DNA from 2 places in the Nonomuraea antimicrobica genome. Region 2 is predicted to be linked to the other one. Evidence: riboswitches for the same ligand, from Rfam matches in the RefSeq annotation. Region 2 holds a riboswitch; the other holds the start of a gene.
The links. A riboswitch is a leader RNA that binds a small molecule or an ion and turns the genes downstream of it on or off. The one in region 2 is predicted to bind glycine.
Positions count from the first base shown of each region.

Region 1 (14,877 bases), on a different contig from region 2:
CGCGGGGCGAGTAAAGGGAGATCGTGATGGCGGATCATGATCGCGACGCTGGGTCGCGCGGCGAAGAGGAAGCGCCGCGCGACCCGAGCTCGGCGCAGCCGACGCAGAACCTGAACGAGCCGGGCGGAGATCGCGACCGGCTCAGGTACGGCGAACAGGCAGATCAGGCATACACCCACATCCCGCCCATGCAGCCGGGTCCGGCGAGCTGGGAGCGGGAGACGCCCCGCGCGGACGGCTTCTTCCGCCGCCGGCGCACTCAGGTCGTGGGCGCGGGGCTGGTAGGGCTCGTCGCCGGCGTCCTGCTCGGCGGCGTAACCGTGGCCGCCTTCAGCGATGCCGCAGAAGACCACGGCAGGTTCGGCCACGTGCAGCCCGGCTGGGCCCCGCGGGCTCCGGAGTTCGGTGGTCCCGGGAACATGGCGCCCTACTGCGAGTGGGTCGACGGCGGGGTGCGCTGCGCCGCGCCGCCTCCCGGGATGCCCGACGCCCCGAACCCCGACGCCCCGAACCCCATGGAGCCCGCGCCGGGGCCCACGAGCTACGGCTGAGCAGGGAATGGGCATTTCGTAGGGCCGGTGGGATTCGAACCCACACTGACAGCCACCTAAAGACTGCGCCTCTGCCATTGGGCTACGACCCCTTTTTCGCCTCTCCCGCACCTGCGGAATCGTCGGTCGGGGATGGCGAGGCGGACAGTGGAGGGTCAATCGTTCTCCCTGCCGCGTGCCGCCAATCCTACAGCCTGTGCACGGCCGCGGGGCCCTCGCCGTACGAGCTTTCCGGCTTCCGGCGGCACGGGCGGCGGCGTTCGCCATCGCGCGGTCGGGCGGGGGATGCGGGCCCTCCGGCACGAGAGGACCCGCCGGTCGCTCAGGCCAGGCCGAGTCTCTTCTTGAGCGAGGCCACGTGGCCCGTCGCCTTCACGTTGTAGAGCGCCTGCTCCACCTTCCCGTCGCCGTCGATGACGAACGTCGAGCGGATGACGCCCACGACCTCCTTGCCGTACAGCTTCTTCGGGCCGTACGCGCCGAAGGCATGGTGGACGGTCAGGTCGGGGTCGGAGAGCAGGGGGAAGGTCAGCGCGTCGCGCTCGACGAACTTGGCAAGTTTCTCCGGTTTGTCCTTCGACACGCCGAGGACCACGTAACCCTCGGCCGTCAACTGGCCGAGGTTGTCGCGGAAGTCACACGCCTGCTTGGTGCAGCCGGGCGTCATCGCGGCGGGGTAGAAATAGAGGATCACCCGCTTGCCGCGGTAGGCGTCGAGAGAGACGGTGCCGCCGTCGGCGGTGGGTAGCGTGAACTCGGGCGCGGCGTCGCCGGGCGCGAGCTTGGTTTCGGTCAAAGGGCCCTCCTCGAGTTCGTCTCGCCAACCTACCGGCCTGCCCGCCGTCCCGTACGGCGCGCCGACCTGACAGACTGATCACGACCACAACGTACGCGCGACGACGCGCAACGGACGGGGCCCGCCGCGAGGGCACGCGTACGGCCGGAAGGAGAGCCATGGCCGACACCGATCCCGACGAACTGGAACGCCGGATCGCACGGACCCGCGCCGAGCTGGCGCAGACGGTCGACGCCATCGCCGACCGGGTGAGCCCCAAGCGGGTCGCCGAGCGTACGGTGGCCGACGTCAAGAGCAGGGCCGGGCACTTCGTGGCGTCCGTCGGCGACGCGCTGGGCGTCACGCCGCGGCCGGTCGAATACGCGGACGACCCCGATCGCCTGTGGGAGGAAGAGCGTCCGCCCGACCTTTCGCCGGTGCTGATCGGCATCGGCGCCGTGCTGGTCGTGGGGGCGGCCGTCGTGCTGTGGCGGCGCCGGCGTCGGCGCTGATCGCTCTCGGGGTCCGCCGCACCGCGTCATCGGGGTCCGCTGCACCGCTTCAGAGGAACGTGCGGCCCTCGCCCCGATAGGTCGGCACCGACTCCACCACCGTGTCGCCCTCGACGAGGTGCAGTTCGTCGAAGCGTTCGCACAGCTCACCCGCCTTGGCGTGCCTGAACCACACCCTGTCGCCGATCCGCAGGTCCCCGGCCGCCTGGCCGAGCAGCGGGGTCTGCACCTCGCCCGCGCCTTCGTCGGGCGCGTACCGCAGCCCGGCGGGCAGGTACGGCTGGGGCAGCCGGTTCGGCCCCGGCGTGCCGGAGGCCGGATAGCCGCCGCCGAGCACGGCCACCGCGTCCGGGCCGGGACGCCGCACCACCGGCAGCGCGAACAGGGCGGCAGGACGCCCCGTGAACCGCCGGTAGAAGTCGAACAACCGGGGGTGGAAGAAGCCCGACCCGGCGGCCACCTCGGTGATCGCCTTCTCGCGCACCGTGCGCTCGACCGAGCCGGTGCCGCCGCCGTTGACGAACTCCAGGTCGGCGACCTGGCGCACGGCGTTCACGACGCGTCCGCGCCGCAGGACGAGTTCCCTGGCCGAGCGGGTCTGCATGAGCCTGACGAGGCGGGCGTAGGCGGCGTTGCCGGGCGGGTCGTCGCCGAGCCCGGCGATCTGCGCCTCGTACGCCATCAGCCCCGCCAGCCGGAAGCCCGGGCGCGCGGCGATGTCGGCGGCCAGGTGGACGGCCTGCTCGGGCTCGCGTACGGGGGAGCGCAGCACGCCCGCCCTGAACCTGCCGCCGACGGCGAGGTAGGCGGCGTCGACCTCGATGCAGGTCCTGATCTCGGACCGGGAGCGCACCGCGGCGACGGCTGCCTCGACGAAGTCCAGGTGGGCGGCCGAGTCGACGGTCACGGTGATGTGCCTGGCGGCGTCGGCGTCCCCGGCCAGGGCGGCCAGCGCCCGCCGGTCGGCCGTGGGGTAGGCGACGAGGATGTCGGTGAAGCCGTGCGCGGCCAGCCAGAGCGCCTCCGGCAGGGTGAAGGCCATGATGCCCTGGAAACCGTCCATGGCCAGGATGCGTTCGAGGAGCGGGCGGCTGCGTACGGATTTGCTGGCCACCCTGATCGGCTTGCCCGCCGCCCGTCTCACCAGGTCGGCCGCGTTGGCCCGCATGGCCGCCAGGTCGAGGATCGCGAACGGTGGTTCGAGGCCCGCTGTCGCGCGGTCGTAGCGCAGGCGGTCATCCATAGGGGAAGCGTAACGACATATGGGGCAAATGAAGATGAGGCTTGTTCGTGTTACTCGGCGGCCCCGTAATGTTCGGGCAAACCGGCGGCGAGGGCGCGGTCCAGGCCAGGCCGGAACCATGTACGTCTGTCGTTGTGATGACCACGCTTCAGCAGATGCTGCCCGGTGCCGCCGTCACCCCGCGGCACACCGGACTGCGCAGGGCGAGCAGGGTGCTCAGGCCGGCGCGCACGGTGCCGGGGGCTCTGGTCGCGGTCACGCTGGCCGCCGGGCTGGGGGCGAGCACGGCCGAGGTGGTGTCGGGGCTGCTCGGCGCGCCGCTCGGCTGGGTCCCGGTGAACGAACTGGTCGACCTCGCGGGCAAGAGCACCTGGCCGCAGACCGCCACTCTCGCCCTGGCCATGGCGGGGGCGGGCACGTTGATGCTGTTGCTGGCGGTCGTGCCCGGCCGTACCACGCTGGTGCCGGTGGAGACGTCCGACCCGCTGATCGTCCTCGGCATCACCCGCTCGGGGCTGCGCCGTACCCTGCGCGCGGCGGCACAGCAGGTGGCAGGGGTGGACAAAGCCCGCGTACGGCTGCGCAGGCGCACCATCGAGGTCACGGTCATGACCAGCGCCGAGAGCTCCGGCCAGATGCTCAGGCAGGTCGGCACCGCCGTGGGCGACCGCCTGGCGGGCGTGGGCACCCTCGGCACGGGCGAGGTCGTGGTACGCCTGCGCAGGAGGGCCGTCTGATGCGCCAGTACACCGGCAACCGCGTCGGCCTGGCCGTCGTCGGGGGGACGCTGCTGGCTCTGGGGATCTACGCGTGGCTGCGCGGCCACGACCGCCTCTTCGGCCTGCCGCCGGGCGCCAAGGTGCTGCCCGCGCAGACCCACAGGACGCTGGCGGAGGACCCCTGGCCGCTGTGGATGCTGGCCCTGGGCCTGCTGCTCCTGGCCCTGGTGTCGCTGCGCTGGCTGCTGCTCTGCCTGGGCTGGGGACGCCGCGGCGCCCACAACGGCACGGGCACCGCGATGCTCTTCGTCGGCCTCAAGGGAGTGGACGGACTGGGCCGGGCGGGGGTGCGGGTCGGCGAGGACGGCCTGCGCATCGGCCTGACCTGCCCGGCGGCGGCCGACGTGGGCTCGGTGGTGAGCAAACTGGACCAGGACATCGTCGGCCGCATCCGCCGCGAGGTCCGCGACGACGAGTGCCCGGCCGTCGTCCGCCTGCACGTGCGGCGCCTGGTCAACACTCGATCACGTTGACGGCCAGGCCGCCGCGTGAGGTCTCCTTGTACTTGTCCAACATGTCCTGTCCGGTGATGCGCATCGTCTTGATGGCCTTGTCGAGGGCGACGAAGTGGCGGCCGTCGCCGCGCAGGGCGATGCGGGCGGCGGTGATGGCCTTGTTGGAGGCGACCGCGTTGCGCTCGATGCACGGGATCTGGACCAGGCCGCCGATCGGGTCGCAGGTCAGGCCCAGGTTGTGCTCGATGCCGATCTCGGCCGCGTTCTCCACCTGCTCCGGCGTGCCCCCGAGGACCTCCGTGAGGCCGGCCGAGGCCATCGAGCAGGCCGAGCCCACCTCGCCCTGACAGCCCACCTCCGCGCCCGAGATCGAGGCGTTCTCCTTGAACAGCACGCCGATCGCGCCGGCCGTCAGAAGGAAGCGGATGACGCCCTCGTCGTCGGCGTGGGGGATGAAACGGGTGTAGTAGGTCAGCACGGCCGGGATGATGCCGGCGGCGCCGTTGGTGGGGGCGGTGACGATGCGGCCACCGGCGGCGTTCTCCTCGTTGACCGCCAGCGCGAACAGCGTCACCCAGTCGATGGCCTGCAACGGGTCCTTCTCGGCCGGCTCCGACTGCAGGCGGCGGTGGAGCTGGTTGGCGCGGCGCTTGACCTTCAGGCCGCCGGGGAGCACGCCCTCCTTGGAGATGCCGCGGCGTACGCACTCGGACATGACCTGCCACAGGTGCAGCAGGCCCGCGCGGATCTCGGCCTCGGTGCGGCCGAACGCCCGCTCGTTCTCCAGCATCAGCGCGGAGATCGACAGACCGGTGTTCGAGCAGTGCTTGAGCAGCTCCTCGCCGGTGGTGAAGGGGTAGGGGAGAACGGTGTCGTCAGGCTTGATGCGGTCGGCGCCGGTGGCCTTCTCGTCCACGACGAAACCGCCGCCGACCGAGAAGTAGACCTTCTCCCGCAGGCGCTCGCCGGAGGCGTCGTAGGCGGTGAAGCGCATGCCGTTCGGGTGCTCGGGGAGCGAGATCTTGCGTTCGAAGACGAGGTGCTCGCCGACGACGAAGGGGATCTCGTGCGTGCCGTAGAGCTTGACGGTGCCCGACTCGCGCATGGCGGCGACGCGGGCGTCCACGGTGTCGACGTCCACCAGCTCGGGCTTCTCGCCGGACAGGCCGAGCAGCACGGCCTTGTCGCTGCCGTGGCCCTTGCCGGTCAGGCCGAGTGAGCCGTACAGGATGGCCTCGACGTGCGCCACCCGGTCGAGCAGGCCGTCGTGGTGCAGTCCGCGGGCGAACTTGTGCGCGGCGGCCATCGGGCCGCCCGTGTGGGAGCTGGACGGGCCGATGCCGATCTTGAAGAGGTCGAAGACGCTGATCGCCATTGATGGGCGCCTTTCAGGCAGGGCCGGGGCCCGGATCACGGGCCCCGGCGCAAAAGGGTCAGGAGCCGTCCGAGGTGAAGGCGGCGTACTCCTCGGGCGTGAGCAGGTCGCCGGGGTCGCCCTCCACGCGTACCCTGAACATCCAGCCGTCGCCGTACGGGTCGCTGTTGGCCAGGCTGGGATCGTCAACTACGGCCTGGTTGACCTCGACGACCTCGCCGCCGACGGGCGTGTAGATCTCACTCACCGACTTGGTGGACTCCACCTCGCCGACCGAGTCACCCGACTCGACGTTCGAGCCGACGTCGGGGAGCTGCACAAAGACGACGTCACCAAGGGATTCGGCGGCGAAGGCCGTGATGCCGATGGTCACGGTGACGCTGTCCTCGACACCGCGTACCCACTCGTGCTCCTTGGTGTAGCTCAGGTCGTCAGGGATGTTGCTCACTTGTTCCTCCTGTAAAAGGGCAGCTCGACCAGGTCCATAGGCTCTTGGCTGCCCCGGATGTCCACGGCCAGGCCTGATTCGGCGCCGGTGTCGACGTAGGCCATGGCAATGGGCTTCCCCAGGGTCTGGGAAGGCGCACCGCTGGTGACCTCGCCGACGACGACGCCGTCTTTGGTCACCGGGTAGCCGTGGCGCGGCACCCGGCGGCCCCGCGCGACCAGGCCGACGAGCCGGCGCCGTGGCCGGTCGTCCTTGACCGCCTCCAGCGCCGCCCTGCCGACGAAGTCGCCGGGCTTGTCGAATTTCACCACTCTGCCCAGCCCCGCGTCGAACGGGGTGAGCCGCGCGCTCAGCTCGTTGCCGTACAGCGGCATGCCGGCCTCCAGCCGGAGCGTGTCGCGGCTGGACAGGCCCGCCGGCTTGAGCCCGTACGGCTCGCCGGCCGCCACGAGCGCGTGCCAGAGCGGCACCGCGTCCTGGTTGGCGACGAACAGCTCGAACCCGTCCTCGCCGGTGTAGCCGGTGCGGGCGATGAGCGCCTGCCGTCCGTCCACCAGGCCGGGCAGGCCCGCGTAGTACTTGAGGCCGTCGAGGTCGGCGTCGGTGAGCGTGGCGAGGATCTCCTGGGCGCGGGGCCCCTGGACGGCGATCAGCGCGTACTGCTCGGAGCGGTCCTCGACCACCACGTCGTACGCCTTCGCGCGGTTCGTCAGCTCGGTCCCGACCTTCTCGTAGTTCGAGGCGTTCGCCACGACCATGTACTCGTCGTCCCCGAGCCGGTAGACGATGAGGTCGTCGAGCACCCCGCCCCGCTCGTCGACGATCATGGTGTAGCGGGCCCGCCCGGGAGCGAGTGCCGACAGGTGTCCGACCAGGGCGTAGTCGAGCGCCTCGCCGGCCTGCGGCCCGGTCAGGAAGATCTCGCCCATGTGGGAGAGGTCGAACAGCCCGGCCGCCTCGCGGACGGCCCTGTGCTCCGCGGACTCGCTGCCGTAGCGGAGCGGCATGAGCCATCCCGCGAAGTCGGTGAGCGTGGCGCCGAGGCTCTCGTGAACGTCGCGTAGCGGTGTCGGTCTGGACATTTGTCGCACCTCAGGACAGGAGTGGATGCCAGCATCCTCCCCCTCTGTCATCGGTGCCTGAGAGCTTCGCCCGACTTTTGCCGGACTTTCACCTTCGGCGAGGCCGCCAGGGACCTGCTTTCCAGAGACACCGTGGCCGTGCGGTCCTTTGCCTTGAGAGGTTCGCGGGGAGGGCTTGCTCCTTCAGGGGCCCTGACCGGCTGTCAGGGCTCTCTCCCGCACGGTTTCGCCGGTGATGTCCGCCAGCCTAGTGCCGTTACGGGGCTCTTGTCGCGTCGCGCGGCCGCTCGGTGGCTCCGTGCGCGGGACGGTCAGCAGGCCCTGACGAGAGCCTCGAACAGCGCGTGGTCCTCAGCCGCCTCCGGATGCCACTGCACCGCCATCGTGAACGGGCCGGGGGAGCCCGGCTCCACGGCCTCGATCGTGCCGTCGGCGGTGGTGGCCGTGACGGTCAGGCCGGGGGCGAGGCGGTCGACGGCCTGGTGGTGGTAGTGGGGCACGGTCACCGGGTCCGCGCCCAGCGCCTCGGCCAGGCGGGTGCCGGGGACGGGGACGATCGGCAGATCGCCGAATTGGCCGGGGCCCGGGCAGTGGCCGGTGTGCCCGACCACGTCGGGAAGGTGCTGGTGGAGGGTCCCGCCGAGGGCCACGTTGAGCACCTGGAGGCCGCGGCAGATGCCCAGGTAGGGCAGGCCGCCGTCGAGGGCCGTCGCGAGCAGCGAGAATTCGGCCTCATCGCGAAATTTGCGGATATAGCCGGTTTGCTCTTGTGGCTCCGCGCCGTACCTGGCCGGGTCGATGTCGCCGCCGCCGGCCAGGATGAGCCCGTCGAGACCCCGTACGACCGAGGCGGGCTCGCCCGCCGGAGGCAGCAGGACCGGCTGCCCGCCGGCCCGTACGACCTGCTCCACGTACGCGTACGGCAGCAGCGCGGCGGTCGTGTCCCGCCACACCGTGAACGTGGCGGACTCGACGTAACACGTGATGCCGATGACCGGACGCCGCATCGCGACCCCCTCTACAGCGGCGTGACGTAGGCGCCGGAGATGCCGCCGTCCACCAGGAACTCGCTGGCCGTGATGAACGAGGCGTCGTCGCTGGCCAGGAACGCCACCGCGGCCGCGATCTCCGACGCCTCGGCGAAGCGGCCCACCGGCACGTGCACCAGCCGCCGCTGCGCCCGCTCCGGGTCCTTGGCGAACAGTTCGCGCAGCAGCGGCGTGTTCACCGGTCCCGGGCACAGCGCGTTGACCCGGATGCCCTCCCTGGCGAACTGCACGCCCAGCTCCCGCGACATCGCCAGCACCCCGCCCTTGGAGGCGGTGTAGGAAATCTGCGAGGTCGCCGACCCCAGCACGGCCACGAAGGACGCGGTGTTGATGATCGAGCCCTTGCCCTGGCGGCGCATGTACGGGATCACGTGCTTGCAGCACAGGTAGACGCTGGTGAGGTTCACCTCCTGGACGCGGCGCCAGGCGTCGAGCCCGGTCTCCAGGATCGAGTCGTCGTCGGGCGGCGAGATGCCGGCGTTGTTGAAGGCGACGTCCACGCTGCCGTAGGTGTCGTGGGCCGTGCGGTACATGCGGACGACGTCGTCCTCGCTGGTCACGTCGGCGCGTACGAACAGGCCGCCGACCTCGTTCGCGGCCTTGACGCCCGCCTCCTCGTCGATGTCCGCGCAGACGACCTTGGCTCCCTCTTCCGCGAACCTGCGGGCCGTGGCCAGCCCGATCCCGCTGCCCGCGCCGGTGACGACCGCCACCCGATCCTGCAACCGCTGCATGTGCCTCACTCCGTGTCCGACTGGTCGTTCACTCCGTCGAAATGAAAACGTTCTTGGTCTCCGTGAACGCCGCGAGGGCGTCCGGGCCGAGTTCTCTGCCGAGGCCGGACTGCTTGAAGCCGCCGAACGGGGTCCAGTAGCGCACCGAGGAGTGGGAGTTGACCGACAGGGCGCCCGACTCGACGGCCCTGGCCACGCGCAGCGCCCGCCCGACGTCGCGGGTCCAGATCGAGCCGCTCAGCCCGTACGGGGTGTCGTTGGCGATGCGTACGGCCTCGGCCTCGTCCTCGAACCGGGCCACCGACACCACCGGGCCGAAGATCTCCTCGGTGAACGCCCGGTCGGTGACCCCCGAGGTCAGCACGGTCGGCGGGAACCAGTAGCCCTTGCCCTGCGGGCAGGATCCGCGCAGGTAGGGGGTGCCCTCGACGAAGCCCTGGACGCGTCCGAGGTGCTCGGCGCTGATCAGCGGGCCCATCTCGGTGGACTCGTCGAGGGGGTCGCCGACCTTGACGCCCAGCACGGCGGGGGTGAGCAGGGCCATGAACTCGTCGTACACGGAGGACTGGACGAGGATCCTGGAGCGGGCGCAGCAGTCCTGGCCCGCGTTGTCGAAGACGGCGTACGGCGCGGTCCGCGCCGCCTTCTCGAGGTCGGAGTCGGCGAACACGATGTTCGCGGACTTGCCGCCCAGCTCCAGGGTGATCCGCTTGACCTGCCGCGCCGCCTTGGCGGCGATCTCCTTGCCCACCTCGGTCGAGCCGGTGAACACGATCTTGGCCACGTCCGGATGCTCGACCAGCCGGGCGCCCGCGACCTCCCCCGCCCCGGGCAGGACCTGGAGCACACCCTCGGGGATGCCCGCCGCCAGGGCCAGCTCGGCCAGCCTCAGCGCGGTCAGCGGGGTCCATTCGGCCGGCTTGACGATCACCGTGTTGCCGGCCGCCAGCGCGGGGGCGACGCCCCACGACATGATCAGCATGGGGAAGTTCCACGGCACGATGACCCCGACCACGCCCAGAGGCTCCTGGAACGTGAGGTCCACGCCGCCCGGCACCGGGATCTGCCTGCCGTGGTTGCGCTCGGGGGCTCCGGCGTAGAAGTGCAGCACGTCGCGTACGGTGCCGGCCTCCCAGCGCGCGCTGCCGATCGGGTGGCCGGCGTTGGCCAGCTCAAGACCGGCCAGCTCCGCGCCGTGCTCGCCCACCAGGTCCGCGAACCGGCGCAGCAGCCGCGCCCGGTCTCCGGGTGACACCTCGCGCCAGGTCGCGTACGCCTTCCTGGCACGCTCCACCGCCCGATCGACCTCGGCCGGGTCGGCCAGCTCGACGTCGGCCAGCACCGCTTCCGTCGCCGGATTAACGATCTTCATTCGCACTCGTCACATTCGCTCGAAACCACGGAACAACTCCCAGTCCGTCACCGCCGCGTCGTACGCCGTCAGCTCCACCCGCGCGTTGTTCGCATAGTGCCCGACCACGTCCTCCCCGAACGCCTCGCGGGCCGCCTTCGACCCCTCGAACAGGGCCAGCGCGTCCCGCAACGTCACCGGCACGGTCTCGGCCCCCGAGGCGTAGGCGTTGCCCGCGTACGGGTCCTCCAGCGGCAACCCGGCGTCGATGCCGTGCAGCCCGGCCGCCACCAGCGCCGCCACCGCCAGGTACGGGTTCACGTCGCCGCCCGGCACCCGGTTCTCCACGCGCAGCGAGTGGCCGTGGCCGACGAGGCGCAGCGCGCACGTACGGTTGTCCACCCCCCACTTGACGGCCGTGGGCGCGAAGCTGCCCGGCACGTAACGCTTGTAGGAGTTGATGTTGGGGGCGTAGAGGAGGGTCAGCTCCCGCATGAGGGCGAGCTGCCCGGCGATGAAGTGCGCGCCGAGCGGCGAGAGCCCGTACTGTTCCTCGCCCGCCATCACCGGGTCGCCGTCGACGCCGCGCAGCGAGATGTGGATGTGGCAGGAGTTGCCCTCGCGCTGGTTCGGCTTGGCCATGAACGTGATCGACCTGGCCTCCTGGGCGGCGATCTCCTTGGCGCCGGTCTTGTAGATGACGTGGTTGTCGCAGGTCCTGAGCGCCTCGTCGTAGCGGAAGGCGATCTCGTGCTGGCCGAGGTTGCACTCGCCCTTGGCCGACTCGACGTAGAGCCCGGCGCCCTCCATCTCGCGCCTGATCCGGCGCAGCAGCGGCTCGACGCGGGCCGTGCCCAGCAGCGAGTAGTCCACGTTGTAGAGGTTGGCCGGGGTCAGGTCGCGGTAGGCGCGCCTCCAGGCGTCCTCGTAGCTGTCGTCGTAGACCACGAACTCCAGCTCCGTGCCCACGTACGCGGCCAGCCCCCGCTCGGCCAGGCGGGCGAGCTGCCTGCGCAGGATCTGGCGGGGCGAGGCGGTCACGTCGTCGCCGTGCTCCCAGGCCAGGTCGGCCATCAGCAGCGCCGTGCCCTCGTGCCAGGGCACCCGACGCAGCGTCGTGAGGTCGGGCCGCATCACGAAGTCGCCGTAGCCCCGTTCCCAGGACGACATCGCGTAGCCGGGGACGGTGTTCATGTCCACGTCGACCGCCAGCAGGTAGTTGCAGCCCTCGGAGCCGTGGTGCAGCACCTCGTCCAGGAAATAGCGCGCCGACAGCCGCTTGCCCTGCAGCCTGCCCTGCATGTCGGCGATCGCGAGGAGCACGGTGTCGATCCGCCCGGCCGCGATCTCGTCGCGCAGCTCGCCCACGGACAGGAACCCGGTGCTCGCTCGATCGTCCACGCTGTGTCGCTCCGATCTGGCCTGACGCGCTTTCCCGTTGATTGGGCTAGTCTCAGACCATTGATGTGTATGCCGGGATCGCTTGTCAAGACCTGAGGACACGTTGGACGAGTCGGCGCGTTGGATGACGGTGCTGCGCCCGGTCAGGGCCGGCAACGCCTTCGAGGAGACCGTGGAACGGCTGCTCCAGGCGATCAAGCTGGGCGTGGTCCCGCCCGGCGGCAAGCTTCCACCGGAGCGCGAGCTCGCCGCCCAGCTCGGCATCAGCAGGGTGACCCTGCGCGAGGCCATCAGGGCGCTGTCGGACGAGGGCTATCTCGACGTGCGCAGGGGCCGCTACGGAGGGGCGTTCGTCACGTACGCGCCGCCCGAGCCCGACGCCGGAGACCTGCGTCAGGCGGTCAACGAGATGGGCATGGCCGAGCTGACGGACGCGCTGACGTTCCGGCTGGCCGTGGAGTGCGGCGCGGCCCAGGTCCTGGCCGCCACCACGCTCACCGAGGACCAGCGGGAGGTGCTGCGCCGCCGGCTCGCCGAGCTGAACCAGGCCGGGCTCGACGACTACCGCCGCCTCGACACCGCCTTCCACCTGTCCATCGCGGAGCTGACCGGCTCCACCCTGCTCGCCACGACCTGCGCCGACGCCCGCTCCCGGGTCAGCGACCTGCTGAACGCGATCCCCATGCTCCAGGTCAACCTCGACCACGCCGCCGTGCAGCACCGGGCCATCGTGGAGGCCATACTGTCCGGAGACCAGGACGCGGCCAGGCGGGCCGTGGCCGAGCACCTGGAGGGCACGGCGGCGTTGCTGCGGGCGTTCCTGTCCTGAGGTTCCCCTGACGGGGCACGCGGCCCGTAACGGGCGGGCGGCTCGTACCATCGAAGCCAGGCTCATGGGGAACTGGTTCCAGCACAGCATCGTCGCCACGGGACGGCTTCCGCTGTTCTGCTACTTCGTCATGCTCATCGTGGCCTTCATCGCCACCCGCATCAACGTCCGCCTGATCAGGGCGAAGGTCGGCTGGTTCCGCAACGTCAACGTGGGGGAGATGCACATCCACCACGTGGTGTTCGGCGTGGTGCTGATGCTGGTCGGCGGCGTCGCGCTCATCGTCTCGCCCGGCTCGCAGGTCAGCACGGCCGTCGCGGCCTCGGTGTTCGGCGTCGGCTCGGCGCTGGTGCTGGACGAGTTCGCGCTGATCCTGCACCTGCACGACGTCTACTGGGAGGAGGAGGGGCGCACCTCCGTCGACGCGGTCTTCATCGCGATCGCCGTGAGCGGCCTGCTCCTCATCGGCCTGCGCCCCCTCACCTGGGACTACGGCACCCCGGTCAATCCGGCCGCGCTGATCGGGGTCAACCTGGTGCTCGCCGTCGTCACCCTGCTGAAGGGCAAGATCTGGACGGGCATGGCAGGGCTGTTCCTGCCGCCCATGCTGGTGGTGGGGGCCGTACGGCTGGCGCGGCCGGGCTCCCCGTGGGCCCGCTGGTTCTTCGCCGGGCGCTCCCCGCGCAAGCTGGCCAGGGCCGTCCATCGGGAGGAGCGGTGGCGGCGGCCGGTGATCAAGGTGAAGATCGCGTTCCAGGAGTTCCTCTCCGGGCGTCACGACCTGCCCTCCACGCGGCGTGCGCGGCGGCGTACCTGAGGTCGGGCATCGCTTGAGGTGTGGCACCTCCCCCGTGTCGGCATACTTGAGGCGTGGCATCTCCGCGGGAGATCATCGGCTGATGGGCTTTCCTCCGCCGCTCCAGGAGCGGGTGCTGCGCGTGCTCGCGCCCGTCTGCGAGCCCTACGGGCTGGCTCTGGCGGGATGGCACGCGTTCGGGGCGCACGGCGTGGCCGTCCGGCCGGGCGACGGTCTCGACCTCGTCGCCGCCTCGGAGATCCCGCTGGCGCTCGTGGCGCGAGGGGTCGCCGGAGCGTTCCCGGCCGACGGGCTGGAGGCGACGATCGCCGAGGTCACGCGGCGAACGGGGCGGGTGGTGGTCAAGGACCCCGTCACCGGCCAGACCTGCGCGTGCGGCCTGCACCGCGAGGCCCTCCAGGTCCCCCCGATCACCTGGGGCTCGCTGAAGGTGGTCGGCCTCGACGACGCCGTCGGGCTGCGGATGCGCGCCCTGCACGAAGGCGGCCTGGCCGGAGACCTCATCGACGTCGCCGCCGTCGCCCACCTCTACTCCTACCGGGCACTCGAACGCCTCGGCGCCGCGCACCACGACGGCTTCTCGGTGCACGAGCTGCTCGTGCGGCTGGAGTTCGCCGATCTCATGGGGCCGGAGAGCTTCGAGGCCCACGGCCTGGACGAGGAGCGGATCAAGGAGCTCCGCCGGTTCACCCGGGACTGGGTGGCGGACATCAAGCTGCGGCGGGCCGACGACGGCGACGCCGACCACGACTCTCCCGACGTGCCGGAGATCGACTAGGAGCCCGGTCGCCGCCCGGCTAGAGTGCCGCGACCGAGCGCAGGGCCAGGCCCGTGCCCAGGAGGACGATCATGGCGGCCGTTCCCACCGGGGCCAGGCCCGAGAGCCTCACGGCCAGGCGGCGGCCGGCCGAGGCGCGTCGTTCCAGTCGGTCCACGAGCCTGACCAGGAGCAGTCCGGTCACCGTGAGGGTGGCGGCCATGCCGACCCCGTACGCGGTCACCAGCGCCACCCCGAACCACGTACGGCCCAGGGCGATCGCGCCGAGCAGCACGATCAGGGCCGAAGGGCTGGGGACGAGGCCGCCCGCCACACCGAGCCCGATCAGCCCCGACCGCCTCGCGGGCCGATCTCCGTGCCCGTGTCCGTGCCCATGCCCGTGTTCGTGGGGGTGGCCGTGGCGGGCGTTCAGGAGGAGGCGCAGGCCGATGGCGGCGATGAGCGCGCCGCTGGCCACCCCCAGCCAGGCCAGCACCGACTCCCCGGCCAGCGCCGTGAACACCGTCAGCAGCAACCCCACCACCAGCACCCCGGCCGTGTGCGTGGCGGTCACCGTCGCGCCCACCACCAGGGCGTCACGCGGACGTCCGCGCCGCCCCGCCAGGTACGCCGCCATGACGGTCTTGCCATGCCCAGGGATCAGCGCGTGCCCGGCCCCGAGCACCACGGCCAGCCCCACCGCCAGCAGCCCGAGCGGC
Region 1 is NZ_BAAAZP010000103.1:54,554-69,430, reverse strand. It holds gene ABD844_RS29925 (hypothetical protein) at 27-551, shown strand; tRNA gene ABD844_RS29920 (tRNA-Leu) at 571-643, opposite strand; gene bcp (thioredoxin-dependent thiol peroxidase) at 874-1,347, opposite strand; gene ABD844_RS29910 (DUF3618 domain-containing protein) at 1,506-1,838, shown strand; gene ABD844_RS29905 (amino acid deaminase/aldolase) at 1,888-3,081, opposite strand; gene ABD844_RS29900 (DUF6286 domain-containing protein) at 3,219-3,818, shown strand; gene ABD844_RS29895 (hypothetical protein) at 3,818-4,333, shown strand; gene ABD844_RS29890 (L-serine ammonia-lyase) at 4,314-5,690, opposite strand; gene gcvH (glycine cleavage system protein GcvH) at 5,749-6,138, opposite strand; gene gcvT (glycine cleavage system aminomethyltransferase GcvT) at 6,135-7,220, opposite strand; glycine riboswitch at 7,263-7,347, opposite strand; glycine riboswitch at 7,352-7,449, opposite strand; gene ABD844_RS29875 (gamma-glutamyl-gamma-aminobutyrate hydrolase family protein) at 7,532-8,227, opposite strand; gene ABD844_RS29870 (3-oxoacyl-ACP reductase) at 8,239-9,003, opposite strand; gene ABD844_RS29865 (aldehyde dehydrogenase family protein) at 9,032-10,375, opposite strand; gene ABD844_RS29860 (glutamine synthetase family protein) at 10,385-11,755, opposite strand; gene ABD844_RS29855 (FadR/GntR family transcriptional regulator) at 11,880-12,584, shown strand; gene ABD844_RS29850 (hypothetical protein) at 12,649-13,401, shown strand; gene ABD844_RS29845 (hypothetical protein) at 13,484-14,179, shown strand; gene ABD844_RS29840 (nickel/cobalt transporter) at 14,199-14,877, opposite strand, start outside.
Region 1: linked by a shared signal. The riboswitch ahead of gcvT (glycine cleavage system aminomethyltransferase GcvT) and the one ahead of gcvP (aminomethyl-transferring glycine dehydrogenase) in region 2 are both predicted to bind glycine.

Region 2 (14,877 bases):
CCTGGCCCCGGCCACCGTCGTGACCGCCGAGTACGACGTGCTCCGCGACGAGGGCGAGCGTTACGCCGCCCGGCTGGCCGAGGCGGGCGTCCCGGCCGAGCTGCGCAGGTTCGAGGGCGCGGTGCACAGCTTCTTCGTCCTGCCCGGCCTGTTCGACCAGGCCGTCGAGGCCCGCGAATACGTCGCGGACCGGCTGCGGGAGTCCTGGTGAACGACGTCTACGAGCGCTACGCCAAGCTGCGGCTCGACCACCCGGCCGAGGGCGTGCTGCGCATCACGATCAGCGAGCCGGGGCGGCTCAACGCCGTCGACGCCACCGCCCACCGCGAGCTGGGCGAGATCTGGCGCGACGCCGACCGCGACGACGCCGTACGCGCGATCGTGGTCAGGGGCGAGGGCCGGGCGTTCTCGGCGGGCGGCGACCTGTCCATGATCGAGGAGATGACGCGCGACCACGCCACCCGGCTGCGCGTGTTCGCCGAGGCCCGCGACATCGTCTACAACGTGCTCAACTGCTCCAAGCCGGTCGTCTCCGCCGTCGAAGGGCCGGCCGTGGGCGCCGGGCTGGCCGTGGCGCTGCTGGCGGACATCTCCGTGGCGGGCCGCACGGCGCGCATCATCGACGGCCACACCCGGCTCGGGGTCGCGGCCGGCGACCACGCCGCGATCGTCTGGCCGCTGCTGTGCGGCCTGGCCAAGGCCAAATACCACCTCCTGCTGTGCGAGCCCGTCTCGGGCGAGCAGGCCGAGCGGATGGGCCTGGTGAGTCTCTGCGTCGACGACGACGAGGTGCAGGACAAGGCGATGGAGATCGCCGTCCGGCTCGCCGCGGGCGCCCAGGAGGCGATCAGGCTCACCAAATACTCGCTCAACAACTGGCTGCGCCTGGCGGGCCCGTCGTTCGACGCCTCGCTCGCGATGGAGTTCCTCGGCTTCACCGGCCCCGACGTGTCGGAGGGCGTACGCGCGCTGCGGGACAAGCGGCCTCCGTCGTTCGGCTGACCGGCTGGTGTGCTCGTCCGGCCCTCGGGTAGGCGGGCCTCATGAAGGACAACGACAGGGTGGACCTGTTGCGCCGGCACCAGGAGATCAGGGCCCTGCTCACCGAGGCCGAGAACGCCGCCTCGGACCACCGGGCAGGGGCATTCCCGTGGCTGGTGCGGTTGTCGGCGTCCACGAGGCAGCAGAGGAGGAGGTCAGCCATCCGCACGCCCGCCGCGAGCTCGATCATGGAGGCGACGTGATCGACCGGCGGCAGGCCGCGACAGGGCCGCGGCGAGAAGTGCCACAGAGCAACGGCCGCAGCGAAAGCCGCGGGAGGTCCGGGCGCTCGTGCCCCGAGGAGGTTGAGCAGCAGCCTCCCGGCCACAAGGGCGCGGCCCGCTCGATCCGGGCGCCGGTCGGGCGGCCCGGACACCCCGCTCACCTGTGGCCGGCCCGCCGCCCGGACACCGCAGGGGCAACCACCTGAACACCGGCCACACGCGCCCCACGCGCGTTCGGCGGGTGGCTCAGCGGGGCCTGCGGGCGTGGAAGACGAAGGCCGGAGGGGTGTTGCGCCAGACCGTACGCCCAGGCACGACCTCCTCGAACCGCTCGGCCAGCAGCGCGCGGAACCGCCGCGCCGAGCTGAGCGGGATGGCGTGGATGTAGGAGAACGTCGTGAACGCCGCCCCCGGGCTCATCGCCCCCGTCACCGCGCCCAGCAACTCGTGCTGCAAGCCCTCGGGGAACGCCGCCCACGGCAGCCCGCTCACCACCACCTCCGCCGGCCCCAGCCCGCGCTCGGCGAGCAGGTCGCTCAGCCGCGAGGCGTCGTCGTGCGCCACGTCCACCGCGGGATAGCGTTCGGCCAGCAGCCCCGCCATCGCCTCGTTGAGCTCCACGGCCAGATGGTGGCCGCGCCCGCCCAGCCGCTGCTGGATCTCCGCCGTGAACGGGCCGGTGCCGGGCCCGAGCTCCACCACGATCGGCTCGCCCCGCTCCGGGATCGGGGCGCAGACCGCCGCGGCCAGCCGCCGCGAGCTGGGCGCGACCGCGCCGATGGAGGCGGGTGAGCGCAGGAACTGGCCGAGGAAAACCGCGGTGTCGTTGGGCATGCCCCGAAACCTAGGGCCGCGACCGGCCCGCATTGCTCCCCCGTCCGGGCGGACCTGCGGCCACTTGGAGGAGGCGGGGTCCTCCGCGCGGAGGATCGGCGCATCGCACGTGGCGGATACGGTGTGTCCATGCGTTGGCGTGGTCTGCCGCTAGATGTCCTGCTCGCGGTTTCCGGGGTGGGTCTCGACCTGCTGACCACCGCGCACGCGGGCGACACGGAGCACATGCCCGCGGTGCTGAACCTTTCGATGGCCCTGCTGGTCGGCCTGCCCATGGGGCTGGTGCGCCGCTGGCCGGTCCCCGTCACCCTCTACCTGGCGGCGTTCCTGGCCGCCACCGACCTGCTCGGGTCGTTCACCTCCAACACCGCTCAGATCCTCCTGTGCGTGTCGCTGGGCGTGGCCGGATACCGCGCCGGCTTCCGCGCCACCGCCCTGGCCGTGGTCGCCAGCATCGCCGCGACCGCGCTCAACATCGCCGACCCGGGCGTCCCGCTCTCGGGCAACCTGTGGATCTACTCCGTGCTGCTGCCCGTCTTCCCGGCCGTGCTCGGCGCGTACCTGCGCAGCTCGGCCGAGCGGCTGGACGAGCGTGACGTCACCCCCGACGCGCTGCTCGCCGCGGGCGGCGTGGCGATCACCGTGCTCAGCACCTGGACCACCTGGCACTCGGGCACCCTGCCGGTCTGGGTGGTCGGCCTGCTGGCCGTGGTGGGCGGGCTGTCGCTGGGCGTCGCCAGGCGGCTGCCCGGCCTGGTCTTCCTGCTCCAGGGCGTGCTGCTCGTCTCGGCCGACACCTATCTGAACGACGCGGTCAACACGTGCGTGATCCTCACCCTGATCGCGGTCGGGGTGTTCGCCATGCGGGTGGTGTCCTGGGCCTGGACGATCGCCGCGTACATGACGGGCTGCCTGCTGACCGCGATCGCCGTCGTCGGCGACGACACCGACATCACCGCCTTCCGCGTCGGCGTGCTCATGACGCTGGTCGCCACCCCCATCGCGATCGGCCGCTACCTGGGCATGCGCCGCCACGCCGCGGCCTCCGAGCGGCTGCGCGCCGAGGAGGCGGCCCGCGCCGCGGTCGCGCAGGTGCGCGCCGACCAGCTCGCCGAGCGGGAGCGCATCGCCAGCGACGTGCACGACATCGTCGCCCACCACGTCGGAGCCATGGTGCTGCGGGCCGGGGCCGCCCGCTACACCGCCCCCGACGGCCCGGTCGCCGACGCGCTCGACGATATCCGCCAGACCGGCCACCAGGTGCTGCAGGACCTGCGTGACCTGCTCGACCTGCTGCGCGACCCCGACCGACAGCCCGACCTGCTGGCCAACCCCGCCGACGTCGTACGCGAGTCGGCCGAGCGCATGTCGGCCGCCGGGCTGGTCGTGGATCTCGTCCTCGACCCGGTGACCGACCAGGCCCCGCTCATCGCGCGCGCCTCCGCCGCGCGCATCGTCCAGGAAGGACTCACCAACGTGCTCAAGCACGCAGGCCCCGGCACCCGGGTCCGCGTCTCCGTGACCCCCTCGGACGAGGGGCTGGCCGTGGAGGTCCGCAACGGGCGTCCGCCCACCGCCATCGAACGCCTGCCCCCCTCCGGACGCGGCCTGGCCGGCATGCGCGAGCGGGTACGCGCGCTGGGCGGCACCCTCAGCGCCGGCCCCGACGGGGAGGGCGGCTGGCTGCTGGCCGCCCACCTGCCCACGCGCCTGTCGCAGGGCATCCCTCAGGGGAACGGCCAGGGGACCGGGCAGGGCGACAAACAGAGAGACAGACAGGGCGGCAGGCGGGGAAGCGGCAGGGGAAGCAACAAGGGGAACAGTAGGGGGAACGCGGCATGATCCGCGTGGTGGTGGCCGACGACCAGGCGCTCGTACGCGCGGGCGTACGGATGTTGCTGCAGGCCACGGGCGACATGGAGGTCGTGGGCGAGGCCGAGGACGGCGCCGAGGCGGTGCGCCTGGCGGAGCGCCACCTGCCCGACGTGATCCTCATGGACCTGCGCATGCCGAGGGTCGACGGCCTGGAGGCGATCAGGCGGGTGCTCGCGTCCCGTCCGGGGGCCAGGATCGTGGTGCTGACCACGTTCGCCGAGGACGGCAACGTCTACGCCGCCCTGCGTGCGGGCGCGGTCGGCTTCCTGGTCAAGGACGACGACCCGGAGCGGATGGTCGACGCCGTGCGCCGGGCGGCGGCGGGGGAGCAGCTCCTCGCGCCCTCGGTGCTGCGCCGGGTCGTGGAGCGGTTCCTGGCCGCGGAGGAGCAGGCCGCCCCGGCGGCGCCGCCGGGGCTGACCGAGCGCGAGCTTGAGGTGCTGGCCCTGGTCGGCACCGGCCTGTCCAACGCGGAGATCGCCGAGGAGCTGCACGTCGGCGTCACCACGGTCAAGACCCACATCGCCGCCGCGATGGACAAACTGGGCCTGCGCAACCGCATCCAGGCCGCCGTCGTCGCCCACCGCACCGGCCTGGTGGACGCCTCCTTCCGCCCCGTACGCCAGCCGCGCGGCGGCCCCGCGGCCTGAGAGCCGTGTCCGGGCCCCGGCAGCCGCCCGCCACCGCTAAGGTCGGAGACGTGTATGTGAAGATCTGCGGGTTGAGCGAGCCCGAGCACGTGGCCACGGCCGTCGAGGCGGGCGCCGACGCCATCGGGTTCGTCCTGACCCGCAGCCCGCGCCGGGTGACGCCCGAACGCGCGGCGGAGCTGGCCGCGCTCGTCCCCGGGCACGTGCTCACCGTCGGCGTGTTCCGTGGCGAGGACCCCGAAACGGTCAGGGAGGCGGTGCTGGCCTCGGGCGTACGCGGCGTCCAACTGCACGGCAAGCACCCGCACCGCGACTTCACCGCCCTGAAGGACCTCGGGGTGCGCCTGGTCAGGGCCGTCGACGCGCAGGCCGACCTGCGCTGCGGCGCCTACGACGAAGACCTGCTCATCGTCGACGCGCCCCACGCGGGCTCCGGGCAGCCGTGGGACTGGGCGGCCGTGCGCGGCCGGCCCTCCGGGCACTGGCTGCTGGCGGGGGGCCTCGACCCGGCCAACGTGGGCGAGGCGATCGCGGCCGCCGGGCCGTGGGGGGTCGACGTGTCCAGCGGCGTGGAGAGCGCGCCGGGCGTGAAGGACTCCGCCCTGATCGAGGCGTTCCTGCGGGCGGTCGGCAAGATCGGCGGATGAGCGCGCCAACGGCCAGGAGCGCGGCGGCCGGGTGGGGCGCGGCGGTCGGGTAAGGCGCGGGCAGGCGGCTCGAAGGGGCCGGAGCCGCCCCGCGAAGGCCGGTCACAGGCGGGCCGCTACGTTGGAGTTCCACGCAGTAGGGTCTGCAGCGTGAGTGAAACTTCCGCCGAGGACCGAATCTGGACGGTCCCCAACCTGCTGAGCTTCCTGCGTCTGCTGGGCGTTCCCGTGTTCCTCTGGCTGGTGCTCGGGCCCAAGGCGGACGGGTGGGCCATCGGGCTCCTCGCGGTGGCGGGTTTCACCGACTGGCTCGACGGGAAGATCGCGCGCGCGTTCAACCAGACCAGCAGGCTCGGGCGGATCATCGACCCGGCCGCCGACAAGCTCTACGTGTTCGCCACCCTCCTGGGCCTCCTGCTGCGTGACGTGATCCCGTGGTGGCTGGTCGCCGTCATCCTCGCGCGGGAACTCTTCGTCGCGAGTTTCGCCCCCGTACTTCGCAAACATGGCTATAGGGCACTTCAAGTGCATTTCCTGGGCAAGGCCGCCATGTTCAACCTCATGTACGCCTTCCCCCTCCTCTTCCTTGCCTCCCACGCCGGATGGTATGCCGAAACTGCGCAAATTGTCGGGTGGGCATTCGCGCTCTGGGGAACGGGACTGTACTGGTGGTCGGGGCTGCTGTACGTGGTGCAGGTGCGCCAACTGGTGAAGGCGGCCAAGAAGGAGTGATCGGGTGAAGGCGGTCGTCATGGCGGGCGGGGAGGGCACTCGGCTGCGTCCGATGACCGCCAACCAGCCCAAACCCCTGCTCCCGGTGGCCAACCGCCCGATCATGGAGCACGTCCTGCGCCTGCTCAAGCGGCACGGCATCACCGAGACCGTGGTGACCCTGCAGTTCCTGGCCGCCCTCGTGCGCAACTACTTCGGCGACGGCGACGAGCTGGGCATGAGCCTCCAGTACGCCACCGAGGACCTCCCGCTGGGCACCGCGGGCAGCGTCAAGAACGCCGCCGACCGCCTCCGCGACGCCCGATTTCTCGTGATCTCCGGCGATGCACTAACGGATATCGATTTATCCGACATGATCCGCTTTCACCGCGAAAATCAGGCTTTAGTGACCATCGGGCTCAAGCGAGTCCCCAACCCCCTCGAATTCGGGATCATCATCGTGGACGAGGAGGGCCGCGTTCAGCGCTTCCTCGAGAAACCCACCTGGGGCCAGGTCTTCTCCGACACCGTCAACACCGGCATCTACGTCATGGAGCCCGAGGTCCTCGACGCCGTGGCCCGCGGCGAGCCGGTCGACTGGTCCTCCGACGTCTTCCCCGACCTCCTCCAGCGCGGCGCCCCCATCTACGGCTACGTCGCCGACGGCTACTGGGAGGACGTCGGCACCCACGACAGCTACCTCAAGGTCCAGGCCGACGCCCTGTCCGGCCGGGTCGAGCTGGACATCGGCGGCTTCGAGCTGTCGCCCCGCGTCTGGGTCGCCGGCTCCGCCACCGTCGACCCCGACGCCGTGCTCAGGGGCCCGCTGCTCATCGGCGAATACGCCAAGGTCGAGGCGGGCGCCGAACTGCGCGAGTTCACCGTGCTCGGCAACAACGCCGTCGTCCGCGAGGGCGCCGTCCTGCACCGCGCGGTCGTGCACGACAACGTCTACCTCGGCCCCGGCGCCCACCTGCGCGGCTGCGTCATCGGCAAGAGCACCGACGTGATGGCCGGCGCCCGGATCGAGGAGAACGCGATCATCGGCGACGAATGCGTCATCGAGGCCGAGGCGTACGTCTCCAGCGGCGTCAAGGTCTACCCCTTCAAGACCATCGAGGCCGGCGCGGTCGTCAACACCAGCGTCATCTGGGAGTCGCGCGGCCGGCGCGGCCTGTTCGGCCCCAGGGGCGTCAGCGGCCTGGTCAACGTCGAGATCACCGCCGAGCTGTGCGTCCGCCTGGCCGGCGCGTACGCCACCACCCTGCGCAAGGGCGAGTACGTCGTCACCTCCCGCGACTGCTCACTCGCCGCCAGGGCGCTCAAGCGGGCGGTCATCGGCGCGCTCACCGCGAGCGCCATCAACGTGCTCGACCTGGAGGCCGCGCCGCTGCCCGTCGCCCGCTTCCACACGGCCAGGGTGTCGGCCGCGGGCGGCCTCGCGCTGCGCACCACGCCCGGCGACCCGCAGAGCGTGGACATCGTCATCATGGACGACCGCGGCGCCGACCTGCCCCCGGCCGCCCAGCGCAAGCTGGAGCGGGTCTTCTCCCGCCAGGAGTTCCGCCGCGCGTTCCCCGGCGAGATCGCCGAACTGGCCTATCCCTCCAGGGCCGTGGAGGACTACACCCACGAGCTGCTGCGCACCGTCGGCGTGAACGGCGTCGGCGACATGAAGGTCGTCGTCGACTGCGCCGGGGGCACCTCCTCGCTGGTGCTGCCCTCCCTGCTCGGCCGCGTCGGCGTCGAGGTGCTCACCGTCAACGCCCGCCTCGACGACGTCTCGCCCACCGAGACGCTCGCCGAGCGCCGCCGCGGCCTGCAACGCCTGTCGGAGCTGGTCAGCTCCTCGCGGGCGGCGTTCGGCGTGCGCTTCGACCCGGTCGGCGAGCGCATCGCCCTGGTGAACGAGCGGGGCCGGCTCATCGACGACGAACGCGCCCTGCTGGTCGTGCTCGACCTGGTCGCCGCCGAGCGCAGGGGCGGCCGGGTGGCGCTGCCGGTCACCACGACCCGGGTCGCCGAGCAGGTCTGCCGCTTCCACGGCGTACAGGTGCAGTGGACACCCACCGCGCTCGACGCCCTCACCTCGGCCGCCGCCGGGCCCGACATGATCTTCGCGGGCGACGGGCGCGGCGGGTTCGTGGTGCCGGAGTTCAGCCACGCCATCGACGGCCTGGCGGCGTTCCTGCGCCTGCTGGGCCTGGTCGCCCGCACCCGGCTGTCGCTGAGCCAGATCGACGCCAGGATCCCCGAGATACGCCAGCTCCGCCGTACCGTGCCCACCCCGTGGGCGGCCAAGGGCGCCGTCATGCGCTCGGTCATCGAGGCGGCCGAGTCCGAGCCCGGCGAGCGCCGCGTCGACACCACCGACGGCGTCCGGGTGACCCGCGACGACGGGAGCTGGGTGCTGGTGCTGCCCGCCGCCGCCGAGCCCGTCACCGATCTGTGGGCCGAGGCCGCGGACCTGGACGCCGCCCAGTCCCTGCTCGAACGGTGGGCCCGCATCGTGGAACGGGCGGCGAAACGAGCCGTTCCCGGGCCGCGGACCGGCCCTGTCACATAGCGTGATCGGAAAGGGTTTGCCGATGATGTGCCCAGAGAGTGCCGCAAGATCGTAATGTAGAAACGCGCGGCGGCATGGACCACGGGGCGGGGGCGACGGTAACTTTGTCTGCGTCCGAACCACAGTGCAGCGCCCCGCCTTGACCTTTGCCGCTGATCAGCGTAAGTTGCGGCATTCGCAAACTTGAAAAAGCGAAGCGAGGCGCGCCCCTGAGCACCGTCGCGTCTTCGCGGTAGGAGGCCGAGCCGATCGATGCCGAGCGTCTACTGCACGCAGTGCGGGCACGCCAACCCCGAGGATGCCCGTTTCTGTTCCCGTTGTGGGTCACCGCTGACCAGGCCCGAGGTCTCCGGGGACACCACGTCGACGATCTCCGTCGCGGGAATCGAGGCGTACGAGGCTGAGACAGGCGACATGCTCCTGGCCGAGCGGGCGCTCGTCGAGCAACTGCCGCCGGGCACGGCATTGCTCACGGTGACCAGGGGCCCCAACCAGGGCAGTCGCTTCCGGCTCGACAAAGAGCTGACCACGACCGGGCGCCATCCCGAGAGTGACATCTTCCTCGACGACATCACGGTCTCCCGTCGGCACGTCGAGTTCTACCGCCACCGCGGCGGCCAGTTCTCGGTGCGCGACGTGGGCAGCCTCAACGGCACCTACGTCAACCGGGAGCGGATCGAGGAGGTTCCCCTGCACTCCGGAGACGAGGTGCAGATCGGCAAGTTCCGCCTCCTCTTCCTGATGCGCGGCCACGCCGGCGTATGACTTCTCAGGCGGCACGCTCGTACATGAGCATCGGGGAGGTGCTCGCCCTCCTGCAGGGCGAGTTCCCGGATGTGACGATCTCCAAGATCAGGTTCTTGGAGGGCGAAGGGCTGATCGAGCCCGAGCGCAGCCCCTCCGGCTACCGCAAGTTCACGCATCTGCACGTGGAGCAGCTCCGGTTCATCCTCACCGAGCAGCGCGACCACTACCTGCCGCTGCGGGTGATCAAGGACAAGATGGCGGAGAGCTTCGGCCTGCCGCGCGCCGTGCAGCAGGCCCAGGAGGTCAGGCTCAGCCGGGCCGAGCTGATCGAGGCCGCCGGGATCGACGACGAGACGCTCGGCGAGCTCGAAGACTACGGCCTGCTGGCCCCCGTGGCCAGACGTTACGACGAGGAGGCGCTCAAGGTGGCCCGCACCGTGGGCGCCCTGGCCCGCTTCGGCCTGCACGCCCGCCATCTGCGTGCGGTCAAGGCCGCCGCCGAGCGCGAGGCGGGGCTGGTCGAGCAGGCCGTCGCGCCCATTCTCAAACGGCGCGCCCCGGGGGCCATCGGCGAGGCCGACGAGGTCGCCAGAGAGCTGTCCACGCTCCTGCTCGACCTGCACGCATCCCTTGTGCGGACGGGTGTCCGATCGGTCCTGGGGCGCTGAGACCGTAGCGGGCTGGGAGGCGAGGGCGCATTCCAGGCCCGCTGGGTGTTACGTTGAAGTGCAGTAGCCAGTCAACAGAAGCGATGATCGAAGAGCTGTGCCGGGTGACCGGTCAGGAATACGGAGCAGCCCGTGTTGCAGATGGAGGTCGTGGGCGTTCGAGTAGAAATGCCCACAAATCAGCCGATCGTCTTGCTCAAGGAGGCTCACGGGGAGCGGTTCCTTCCTATATGGATTGGCATGACAGAGGCCACGGCCATCGCCCTGGCCCAGGCTGAGGAGCCGCCGCCGAGGCCGCTGACGCACGATCTCTTCCGAGACGTGCTGAGCGCGCTGGGTGTCGGCTTGCGCGCGGTCAACATCGTCGCCCTGCGCGACGGCATCTTCTTCGCCGATCTGGTGTTCTCCAACGGGGTCGAGGTGAGCGCGCGGCCGTCCGACTCGATCGCGCTCGCCCTGCGCACCGGGGCGCGCATCTTCGCCAGCGAAGAGGTCGTCCAGGAGGCCGGGGTGATCATCCCCGACGACCAGGAGGACGAGGTGGAGAAGTTCAGGGAGTTCCTTGACACGATCACTCCCGAAGACTTCGGCAGGGCGGGGTAGGTATTTCAGTGCATTTACGCTTCACGACGCGCCGAGCCGGATCGTTGACTGAGCATGGTCACGGTCCTACGGTGCAAGTGAAACCCGTGGTCGCCCTTTACGAACCCCCAGATCAGGCCGCGGGATGAGAGAAAGCCGGAGGTCCGCGTGGCGGTCAGCAGCGGCGAGGGAAAGACGGCCGGCCAGGAAGATCCGGTGCGGCGCGAGAGCGCGCGGCAGCGTGCCGGGGAGCAGGGTCTGCTCTTCGACGAGCAGCCAGCGGCGGTGCCGGACGACATCGGCTACCGCGGGCCGACGGCCTGTGCGGCGGCCGGCATCACCTACAGGCAGCTCGACTACTGGGCGCGCACGGGCCTGGTGGAGCCCACGATAAGAGCCGCCCACGGCTCCGGCTCCCAGCGGCTCTACAGCTTCCGCGACATCCTGGTGCTCAAGGTCGTCAAGCGGCTGCTCGACACCGGGGTGTCCCTGCAGCAGATCCGTACGGCCGTCCAGCACCTGCGTGACCGCGGGGTCGCCGACCTCGCGCAGATCACGCTCATGAGCGACGGCGTCAGCGTCTACGAGTGCACCTCGGCCGACGAGGTGATCGACCTGCTCCAGGGCGGCCAGGGCGTGTTCGGCATCGCGCTCGGGCGGGTCTGGCGCGAGGTCGAGGGCTCCCTCGCGGAGCTGCCGGGGGAACGCGCGGCGGTCGAGGACACCGTCCCGGCCGACCATCCCGCTGACGAGCTCGCCCGTCGCCGCCGCGCCCGGCGCATCGGCTAGGCGCCTCCGACCCTCTTCGACGGCCCCTCCCGCGCCTGGACGGGGCCTCGCGCCCGGGGCGCCGCCGCCCCCGTAGGCGCCTTCCGCACCGGCGCCGAGCGCCTCACCGGCCTCCATGCCACGTCACATGGCACAGCCCGGCCGTACAGGGCACAGCCCGGCCACACCTGGCGCAGCCCGGCCACCGCGAAACTCCCGCCACCCCGGCCGCACCCGCCACACCGCGCTCCCATGACCCACGGCTCTTGAGGGCCCGCCCGAGGCGGGCCGCGTCCGTCGCTCCGGAGCGCCTGACGGGTTTCGTGCCCGTGACCTCCGCCTCACGGCAAAGACTTTGCGACGTGCGGAAGGGGGCATGCGGTGCGGTGAGCGGCAATCGCGGCTTACCGTAGTAATCTAGGACAGCAAGGCTGACGACCCCGTGCGGGAGAGTCCCCGGGCCCCCAGGGCGCCGGGGCGCCGAAGGAGCAACCCTCCCCGGAATCTCTCAGGCATCTGTACCGCTCGGGCGAGGCAACTCTGGAAAGCAGGCGCGCCCGCCAGGCGTGCCTCACCGACGGTGCAAGCCCTACCGCGGGGTGAAGCTCTCAGGTCGCGGCACCGTGCACATCGCGGGCCCGCGCTGACAGAGGGGGAGATCCGGCACTCGCCCGCGCCCTGGCGCCGGTCTCCATAAGCCTCGGGAGGCACACCCCATGACCGATCTGTCAGCTCCGCCGTTCTCGTCCAGGCACATCGGGCCGTCGGAGTCCGAGCAGCAGCGCATGCTCGAGGCCGTCGGCTTCGAATCCGTCGCGGACCTGGTGGCGGTGGCCGTGCCCGAGGCCATCAGGGCCAAGGACCGGCTCCGGCTGCCCGCCGCGATCGGCGAGGCCGAGGCCATCGCCGAGCTGCGCGCGCTGGCCGGGCGCAACCGGGTGCTCACCTCCATGATCGGCCTGGGCTATCACGACACCGTGACGCCCGCCGTCATCCGGCGCAACCTGCTGGAGAACCCGGGCTGGTACACCGCCTACACCCCGTACCAGCCGGAGATCTCGCAGGGCCGCCTCGAGGCGCTGCTGAACTTCCAGACCGTCGTCTCCGACCTGACCGGCCTGCCCGTGGCGGGCGCGTCCCTGCTGGACGAGGGCACGGCCGCGGCCGAGGCCATGACGCTGGCCCACCGGGCCGGCCGGTCGAAGAGCGACGTGTTCGTGGTGGACGCCGACGCGCTGCCCCAGACCAAGGCCGTGCTCGCCACCAGGGCCGAGCCGCTCGGCATCCGGCTCGTGGAGCACTCGCTCGACGGGGACCTGCCCGAGTGCTTCGGCCTGCTCGTGCAGTACCCGGGCGCGTCCGGGCGGCTGCGCGACTTCCGCGCCGTGGCCGCTGCCGCCCATGAGGCCGGGGCGCTCGTCGTGGCCGCCGCCGACCTGCTGGCCCTGACGCTGGTGGCCGCCCCCGGCGAGCTGGGCGCCGACATCGCGATCGGGTCCTCGCAGCGGTTCGGGGTGCCCTTCGGGTACGGCGGGCCGCACGCGGCGTTCATGTCCGTGCGGGAGGGGCTGCAGCGCCAGCTCCCCGGCCGCCTGGTGGGCGTGTCGGTGGACGCCGACGGCGACCCCGCCTACCGCCTGGCCCTGCAGACCCGCGAGCAGCACATCCGCCGCGAGAAGGCCACCAGCAACATCTGTACCGCGCAGGTCCTGCTGGCCGTCATCGCCAGCATGTACGCCGTCTACCACGGCCCCGACGGCCTGCGCCGCATCGCCCACCGCGTGCACCGCCACGCCACCGCCCTGGCCGAAGGGCTGCGCGGCGCGGGCGTGGAGGTCGTGCACGGCGAGTTCTTCGACACCGTGCTGGCCCGCGTGCCCGGCCGGGCCGCCGAGGTCGTCGCCGCCGCCGTCGAGCGGGGCGTCAACCTGTGGCAGGTGGACGCCGACCACGTCTCCGTCGCCTGCGACGAGAAGACCGGCGCCGCCGAGGTGGCCAAGGTGTGGGCCGCCTTCGGGGTGATCGGCGGCGGCGAGGTCGACGCGGGGAACGCCCCCGACGCGCTGCCCGGCACGCTGCGGCGCGAGAGCGCGTACCTGACCCACCCGGTCTTCCACAGCCACCGCTCCGAGACCGCGATGCTGCGTTACCTGCGCAAACTGCAGGACAAGGACATCGCGCTCGACCGTTCGATGATCCCGCTCGGCTCCTGCACGATGAAGCTGAACGCGACCACCGAGATGGAGCCGATCACCTGGCCCGAGTTCGCGGCCATCCACCCGTACGCGCCGGCCGACCAGGCCGAGGGCTACCGCGACCTGATCGGCACGCTGGAGAGCTGGCTGGCCGAGGTGACCGGCTACGATGCCGTCTCCATCCAGCCGAACGCGGGCTCGCAGGGCGAGTTCGCCGGGCTGCTGGCCATCCGCGCCTACCACCGCGCCAACGGCGACGAGGGACGCGACGTGTGCCTCATCCCGTCCTCCGCCCACGGCACGAACGCCGCCAGCGCCGTCATGGCCGGCATGCGCGTCGTGGTCGTGGCCTGCGACGACGACGGCAACGTGGACCTGGCCGACCTCGACGCCAAGATCGACAAGCACCGTGCCGCGCTGGCCGCGATCATGGTGACGTACCCGTCCACGCACGGCGTGTACGAGGAGAGCATCACCGAGGTGTGCGCCAAGGTGCACGAGGCCGGCGGCCAGGTGTACGTGGACGGCGCCAACCTCAACGCGCTGGTCGGCCTGGCCAGGCCGGGCGACTTCGGGGCCGACGTGTCCCACCTCAACCTGCACAAGACCTTCTGCATCCCGCACGGCGGCGGCGGCCCCGGCGTCGGGCCCGTCGCGGTCCGCGGCCACCTGGCCGCCTACCTGCCCGGCCACCCCCTGCACGACGACGCGCCGGTCGGCCCCGTCTCCGCGGCCCCGTACGGGTCGGCGGGCATCCTGCCGATCTCGTGGGCGTACGTCAGGATGATGGGCGCGGAGGGGCTCAAGGCCGCCACCGAGCAGGCCATCCTGTCGGCGAACTACCTGGCCAGGCGGCTGTCCCCGCACTACCCGGTGCTCTACACCGGCCGCGGCGGCCTGGTCGCGCACGAGTGCATCGTCGATCTGCGCCAGATCACCAAGGAGACCGGCGTCACCGTGGACGACGTGGCCAAGCGGCTCATCGACTACGGCTTCCACGCGCCGACCATGTCCTTCCCCGTGGCCGGGACGCTGATGATCGAGCCGACCGAGAGCGAGGACCTCACCGAGCTGGACCGGTTCGTGGACGCGATGGTCGCCATCCGCGGCGAGATCGCCAAGGTGGCCTCCGGCGCCTACGACAAGGACGACAACCCGCTGCGCAACGCGCCCCACACGGCCGAGTCGGTCAGCGCCGACGAGTGGCCGCACCCGTACGCGCGCGGCGAGGCGGCCTACCCGCTGCCGTCCCTGCGCGACGGGAAGTACTGGGTGCCGGTGCGCCGCATCGACCAGGCCTACGGTGACCGCAACCTGGTGTGCTCCTGCCCGCCGCTGGAGGCGTACGAGGACTGAGGGGACCCGCCGG
Region 2 is NZ_BAAAZP010000144.1:30,018-44,894, forward strand. It holds gene ABD844_RS35725 (alpha/beta hydrolase) at 1-211, shown strand, start outside; gene ABD844_RS35730 (enoyl-CoA hydratase/isomerase family protein) at 208-1,002, shown strand; gene ABD844_RS35735 (hypothetical protein) at 1,044-1,244, shown strand; gene ABD844_RS35740 (class I SAM-dependent methyltransferase) at 1,512-2,099, opposite strand; gene ABD844_RS35745 (sensor histidine kinase) at 2,229-3,941, shown strand; gene ABD844_RS35750 (response regulator) at 3,938-4,624, shown strand; gene ABD844_RS35755 (phosphoribosylanthranilate isomerase) at 4,675-5,271, shown strand; gene clsA (cardiolipin synthase ClsA) at 5,422-6,003, shown strand; gene ABD844_RS35765 (sugar phosphate nucleotidyltransferase) at 6,008-8,548, shown strand; gene ABD844_RS35770 (double zinc ribbon and FHA domain-containing protein) at 8,801-9,313, shown strand; gene ftsR (transcriptional regulator FtsR) at 9,337-9,963, shown strand; gene ABD844_RS35780 (bifunctional nuclease family protein) at 10,096-10,566, shown strand; gene ABD844_RS35785 (MerR family transcriptional regulator) at 10,714-11,334, shown strand; glycine riboswitch at 11,749-11,847, shown strand; gene gcvP (aminomethyl-transferring glycine dehydrogenase) at 12,030-14,864, shown strand.